2 regions of the Pseudomonas knackmussii B13 genome follow, and region 1 is predicted to be linked to the other one. Evidence: predicted binding sites of a transcription regulator. Region 1 holds the regulator's gene; the other holds the start of a gene.
The links. The regulator sigma-54, encoded in region 1, starts transcription at its own class of promoters, with help from an activator protein. The targets are predictions, from matches to a motif close to ANTGGCATNNANNTTGCTNT.
Positions count from the first base shown of each region.

Region 2: the regulator sigma-54 is predicted to act here: its motif matches at 1,388-1,407, upstream of PKB_RS09700 (CmpA/NrtA family ABC transporter substrate-binding protein).

Region 1 is NZ_HG322950.1:4,806,331-4,809,698, forward strand. It holds gene lptA (lipopolysaccharide transport periplasmic protein LptA) at 1-2, shown strand, start outside; gene lptB (LPS export ABC transporter ATP-binding protein) at 2-727, shown strand; gene PKB_RS22495 (RNA polymerase factor sigma-54) at 960-2,456, shown strand; gene hpf (ribosome hibernation-promoting factor, HPF/YfiA family) at 2,534-2,842, shown strand; gene ptsN (PTS IIA-like nitrogen regulatory protein PtsN) at 2,852-3,316, shown strand; gene rapZ (RNase adapter RapZ) at 3,319-3,368, shown strand, end outside.
Region 2 is NZ_HG322950.1:2,021,824-2,025,191, forward strand. It holds gene PKB_RS09695 (ANTAR domain-containing response regulator) at 1-74, opposite strand, end outside; gene PKB_RS09700 (CmpA/NrtA family ABC transporter substrate-binding protein) at 89-1,285, opposite strand; gene acnB (bifunctional aconitate hydratase 2/2-methylisocitrate dehydratase) at 1,669-3,368, opposite strand, start outside.

The DNA of each region.
Region 1 (3,368 bases):
AATGGCTACCCTAACCGCGCAACACCTTGCCAAGAGCTACAAGGGTCGCCAGGTCGTCCGCGACGTCAGCATGAGCATCGACAGCGGGCAGATCGTCGGCCTGCTCGGCCCCAACGGCGCCGGCAAGACCACCTGCTTCTACATGATCGTCGGCCTGGTGCGCGCCGATCAGGGCCTGGTCCGCATCGACGACCAGGACGTCACCAACCTGCCGATGCATGGCCGCGCCCGCGCCGGCATCGGCTATTTGCCGCAGGAAGCCTCGATCTTCCGCAAGCTGTCGGTGGCGGACAACATCAGCGCCATCCTCGAGACCCGCAAGGACCTCGATCGAGCCGGTCGCAAGGAGGCCCTCGACGGACTCCTCGAGGAATTCCACATCCACCACATCCGCGACAACCTTGGCATGAGCCTGTCCGGTGGTGAACGCCGCCGCGTGGAAATCGCCCGCGCCCTGGCCAGTTCGCCCAAGTTCATCCTGCTCGATGAACCCTTCGCCGGCGTGGACCCGATCTCGGTGGGCGACATCAAGCAGATCATCCATCACCTCAAGACCAAGGGCATCGGCATCCTGATCACCGATCACAACGTCCGCGAGACCCTGGATATCTGCGAGACCGCCTACATCGTCAACGACGGCCAACTGATTGCCGAAGGCGACTCGGAAACCATCCTGGCCAACGAACTGGTCAAGGAAGTCTACCTGGGCCACGAGTTCCGCCTCTAAGCCCTACGCCGCCGGGCCACAAAGGCCCGGCAGGCACCTCCTCCCACCTCTCTGCCAAGCCCTCCACCCACGTCTGGAGAAATGTTTCAAGGCTAGGCAAGTAACAAAATTTCAGGCATATAACTTGCTTCCTAGCGGCGCCGCGACGATTCTGAACGAATCGACCAAGGCAGCGTCCGTAGTCGTGGATAGGCGCACTCCGCGCCGGCGAACAAGGTGCCAAGTTCCAGCCATGAAACCATCGCTAGTCCTCAAGATGGGCCAGCAGCTGACGATGACGCCGCAGCTGCAACAAGCCATCCGACTGCTCCAGCTCTCCACCCTGGACCTGCAACAGGAAATCCAGGAGGCCCTGGAGTCCAACCCGATGCTCGAGCGCCAGGAGGACGGTGACGACTACGACGGCAGCGACCCGATGGGCGAAGGCGCCGAAGCTGCCTCCAGCACCACCACCCAGGCCGACAGTTACCAGGAAAGCACCACGCCCAGTGTGGACAGCCTGGACGACGACCAGTGGGCCGAACGCATCCCGAGCGAGCTACCGGTAGATACGGCTTGGGAAGACATCTACCAGACCAGCGCCAGCAGCCTGCCCAGCAGCGATGACGACGAGTGGGACTTCACCGCCCGCACCTCCTCCGGCGAAAGCCTGCAGAGCCACCTGCTCTGGCAGCTCAACCTGGCGCCGATGTCCGATACCGATCGCCTGATCGCGCTGAGCATCATCGACGGCATCAACAACGACGGTTACCTGGAAGAATCCCTCGACGACATTCTCTCCTCCATCGACCCCGAACTCGACGTCGAGATGGACGAGGTGGAAGTAGTCCTGCGCCGCATCCAGCAGATGGAGCCGGCGGGTGTCGGCGCGCGCAACCTGCGCGAATGCCTGCTGCTGCAACTGCGCCAGATGCCTGAGAACACCTACCTGCTCACCGAGGCGCAGCGCCTGGTGAGCGATCACCTCGACCTGCTCGGCAGCCGCGACTACAGCCAGCTGATGCGCCGCATGAAGCTCAAGGAAGACGAGCTGCGCGAAACCATCGAGCTGATCCAGTCACTGCATCCACGCCCCGGCTCGCAGATCGAGTCGGGCGAAGCCGAGTACGTGGTGCCCGACGTCATCGTACGCAAGCACAACGAGCGCTGGCTGGTAGAGCTCAACCAGGAAGCGGTACCGCGCCTGCGCGTGAACTCGCAATATGCAGGCCTCGTACGCCGCGCCGACTCGAGCGCCGACAACACCTTCATGCGCAACCAGCTGCAAGAGGCGCGCTGGTTCATCAAGAGCCTGCAGAGCCGCAACGAAACGCTGATGAAGGTCGCGACCCAGATCGTCGAGCACCAGCGCGGCTTCCTCGAGTACGGCGAAGAGGCCATGAAACCGCTGGTGCTGCACGACATCGCCGAAGCGGTGGGCATGCACGAGTCGACCATCTCGCGCGTCACCACGCAGAAATTCATGCACACGCCGCGTGGCATCTTCGAGCTGAAGTACTTCTTCTCCAGCCACGTCAGCACCTCCGAAGGGGGCGAGTGCTCGTCCACCGCGATCCGCGCGATCATCAAGAAACTGGTCGCGGCAGAAAGTCCGAAAAAGCCGTTGAGCGACAGCAAGATCGCTGGTTTACTGGAGGCACAGGGCATTCAAGTGGCACGACGGACCGTCGCCAAGTACCGCGAATCTCTCGGTATAGCTCCATCCAGCGAGCGCAAGCGACTGGTCTGATTGACCCAAGCCAAAGTGTTCCGGCGGCAGGTTGCATTAACCTGCCACTTATACACGGGCAATAAGGAGAAAGCGGTATGCAAGTCAACATCAGTGGCCATCAACTGGATGTGACCGACGCCCTGCGCGACTATGTGGTCGAAAAACTCGGCCGACTGGAGCGCCACTTCGACAAGATCACCAATGTTCAGGTCATCATGGAGGTCGAAAAGCTGAAACAGCGAATCGAAGCCACGCTGCATATCTCCGGGGGTGAGGTGGTGGCCTGCGCCGAACATGAAGACATGTACGCAGCCATCGACCTTCTGACCGACAAACTCGATCGCCAACTGATCAAACACAAGGAAAAGTACCTCGAACGCCAACAGGGCGTTGGAGTCCGCTAACCCCCCTCTATGATCCGACTTGAGCAAATCCTGACCCCCGGCCGCTCCCTCGTGAGCGTGCCGGGAGGCAGCAAGAAACGCGTCCTCGAACAGATCGCCAACCTGGTCGTTCACGACCTGCCGGGGCTCGACGCACAAGCCATCTTCGAAAGCCTGGTAGCCCGGGAACGCCTGGGCTCCACCGGCTTCGGCAATGGCATCGCCATTCCGCATTGCCGGCTGACCGGCTGCAAGGCGCCAATCAGCGCCATCCTTCACCTGGACACCCCTGTCGATTTCGACGCCCTCGACGGCGCCCCTGTCGACCTGGTCTTCGTACTGCTGGTACCGGAGGCCGCCACCGAAGAGCACCTGGAGCTGCTGCGGCAGATCGCCTCCATGCTCGACCGATCCGAAGTGCGCGATCGCCTGCGTCACGCCACCGATGGCGAGGCGCTGTACCGAATCGTCGTGGACGTACAGAACGGCCACTGACCATGCGCCTGATCATCGTCAGCGGCCGCTCCGGCTCGGGCAAAAGTACAGC
Region 2 (3,368 bases), 2.8 Mb from region 1:
CCGGCCTCGACGAGCGCGGTGCGCAGGCGCCCGAGCTTGCTCGTGGTGTCGTCGATCAGAAGGATTCTCAGCATTTCCGGCATCCTCCTCAGGCGTTGTCCATGGCGTGCAGTGCGAAACCGCGGGCATAGCCGGCGGGGTCGGTGCCGTCCCAGGTGCGACCGTCGAGCAGTGTCGAGCTGCGCATTTCATCGGTAGCCACGGGGATGCCGAGCGCTTGCGCCGCCTCGCGGTACAGCGCCTGCTGCTGCACCTGACGGGCTACGCCGAGGTAGTCCGGGTCGTCGCGCAGCAGGCCCCAGCGGCGGAACTGGGTCATGAACCAGAGACCGTCGGAGAGCCAGGGCTGGTTGGCCGCGCCGTCGCCATGGAAACGCAGGGCATGGGCGTCTTTCCAGGCATGGCCGAGGCCGTCCTGGTAGTAGCCGAGCAGGCGCGGCTCAATGCTTGCCAGCGGTGCATCGACATAGTCGGCGCCGCTGATCAGGCGCGCGGTGCTGCGACGGTTCTCTTCGCTGGCCTCGATGAAGCGGCTGGCATCGAGCAGGCTCATGACCAACGCGCGGGCGGCGTTGGGGCATTCCTCGACGAACGCGCGGGTGGCGGCGAGGACCTTCTCCGGGTGGTCCGGCCAGATCGCCTGGCTGGTGGCCACGGTGAAGCCCATGCCTTCGTCGATGGCATGGGCGCCCCAGGGGCCGCCGGCGCAGAAGCCGTCGATGCGCCCGGCGCGCAAGTGCTCGACCATCTGCGCCGGTGGTACGACCAGGGTGGCGACGTCGCGCAGCGGATGAATGCCCAGGCTGGCCAGCCAGTAGTAGAGCCACAAGGCATGGGTGCCGGTGGGGAAGGTGTGGGCGAGCGTCAGGCGTGCGCCTTGCTGCAGCACCAGTTGGCGAAGTGCGTCGGCGCTGGTCACGCCATCGCGCTGCAGGGCGGCGGACAGGTTGATTGCCTGGCCGTTCTGGCAAAGTCCCATGAGTACCGCCATATCCGCCGTGGTGCCGCCGCCGATACCCAGCTGCACGCCATAGACCAGGCCGTACAGGCAGTGCGCGGCATCCAACTCGCCGTTTAGCAGGCGATCGCGCAGCACGGCCCAGGAGCTCTGGCGGTGCAGGTTGAGGGTCAGGCCATAGGGTTGGGCGAAGCCCTGGGTTGCCGCGACTATCAGCGAGGCGGCGTCGCTCAGGGCCATGAAACCGAGGTTCAGGGCGCTCTTTTCTGGTGCGTCGGATCCCGCCACCCACGCCAGTTGGTGCAGGGAAGTAGTGCTGTCGGTCATGCTCACCTCAAGGCAAAAAGGCGCCGCTTCGCGCACGACGGTGCGGGCGAAGGGACGCCGATGTCATGAGCGATCCGCCGTTGGAGCGCCTCTATGGCGATGGCAGCAAGGCCTGTGCCAGTACTGTGCAGGCGCAAGAAAAAGCCCCGCGTGGCGGGGCTAAAGGGAAGGGAGCAACACACAAGACACAACTAGCACGGGCTCCGTCAGGAATATTGGCAGGGCCTGTGTCCAACGATAGCCAGTGGCCGGTGCCGCGCAATGTCCAATAGGTATTAGGCCGAAAGTCCGAAGGCGATTGCAGGGGGAACCTGCTCGCGAGTCGCGACCGCCGGAAAAGAAAAAGCCCCGCGCGTGGGCGGGGCTTTCTCAGTGCCGAAGGCTTAGGCCTGAACGACCGGGATCTTCGCGTTGGCCGCGGCTTCGCGGAACTCGGCGATCTGGTCGAAGCTCAGGTAGCGGTAGATGTCGGCAGACATGCTGTCGATATCTTTCGCGTAGGCCATGTACTCCTCGACGGTCGGCAGCTTGCCGATGATCGAAGCGACGGCGGCCAGCTCAGCCGATGCGAGGAACACATCGGTCGAGTCACCCAGGCGGTTCGGGAAGTTACGGGTCGAGGTCGAAACGACGGTGGAACCGGTCTGGACGCGAGCCTGGTTACCCATGCACAGCGAGCAGCCCGGCATTTCCATGCGCGCGCCAGCCTTGCCGTAGATGCCGTAGTAGCCTTCCTCGGTCAGCTGGTGGGCGTCCATCTTGGTCGGCGGAGCCAGCCACAGACGGGTCGGAATGCCACCCTTGACCTTGTCCAGCAGCTTACCGGCAGCGCGGAAGTGACCGATGTTGGTCATGCACGAACCGATGAACACCTCGTCGATCTTGCGACCTTCGACGCTGGACAGCAGGCGGGCGTCGTCCGGATCGTTCGGCGCGCACAGTACCGGCTCTTTCACGTCGGCCAGGTCGATCTCGATGACCGCGGCGTACTCGGCGTCCTTGTCGGCTTCCAGCAGTTGCGGGTTGGCCAGCCAGGCTTCCATCGCTTGCGCGCGGCGCTCCAGGGTGCGGGCGTCACCGTAGCCTTCGCCGATCATCCAGCGCAGCAGGGTGATGTTCGACTTCAGGTACTCGGCGATGGCCTCTTCCGGCAGCTTGATGGTGCAACCGGCAGCCGAACGCTCGGCGGAGGCGTCGGACAGCTCGAAGGCTTGCTCGACGGTCAGGTCGTTCAGACCTTCGATCTCGAGGATGCGGCCGGAGAAGATGTTCTTCTTGCCTTTCTTCTCGACGGTCAGCAGGCCAGCCTGGATCGCGTAGTAGGGGATGGCGTGGACCAGGTCACGCAGGGTGATGCCCGGTTGCAGCTTGCCCTTGAAGCGAACCAGTACCGATTCGGGCATGTCCAGCGGCATGACGCCGGTGGCAGCGGCGAAGGCTACCAGGCCGGAACCGGCCGGGAAGCTGATGCCGATCGGGAAGCGGGTGTGCGAGTCGCCGCCGGTGCCGACGGTGTCGGGCAGCAGCATGCGGTTCAGCCAGCTGTGGATGATGCCGTCGCCCGGACGCAGGGACACGCCACCGCGGGTCATGATGAAGTCCGGCAGGGTGTGGTGGGTCTTGACGTCGATCGGCTTCGGATAGGCCGCGGTGTGGCAGAAGGACTGCATCACCAGGTCAGCGGAGAAGCCCAGGCAAGCCAGGTCTTTCAGCTCGTCGCGGGTCATCGGGCCGGTAGTGTCCTGGGAACCGACGGTGGTCATCTTCGGTTCGCAGTAGGTGCCCGGACGCACGCCCTTGCCTTCCGGCAGGCCGCAGGCGCGACCGACCATCTTCTGCGCCAGGGTGTAGCCCTTGCCGCTGTCGGCCGGAGCTTCCGGCTTCTTGAACAGGTCGGATGGGGCCAGGCCCAGTTCGGCGCGCGCTTTCTCGGTCAGGCCACGGCCGACGATCAGCGGGATACGGCCGCCGGCGCGGACTTCGTCCAGCAGCACGGGGGTCTTCAGCTCGAAGGTGGTGACCACTTCGCCGCTGTCATGACGCACGACCTTGCCCTCGTACGGGTACACGTCGATGACGTCGC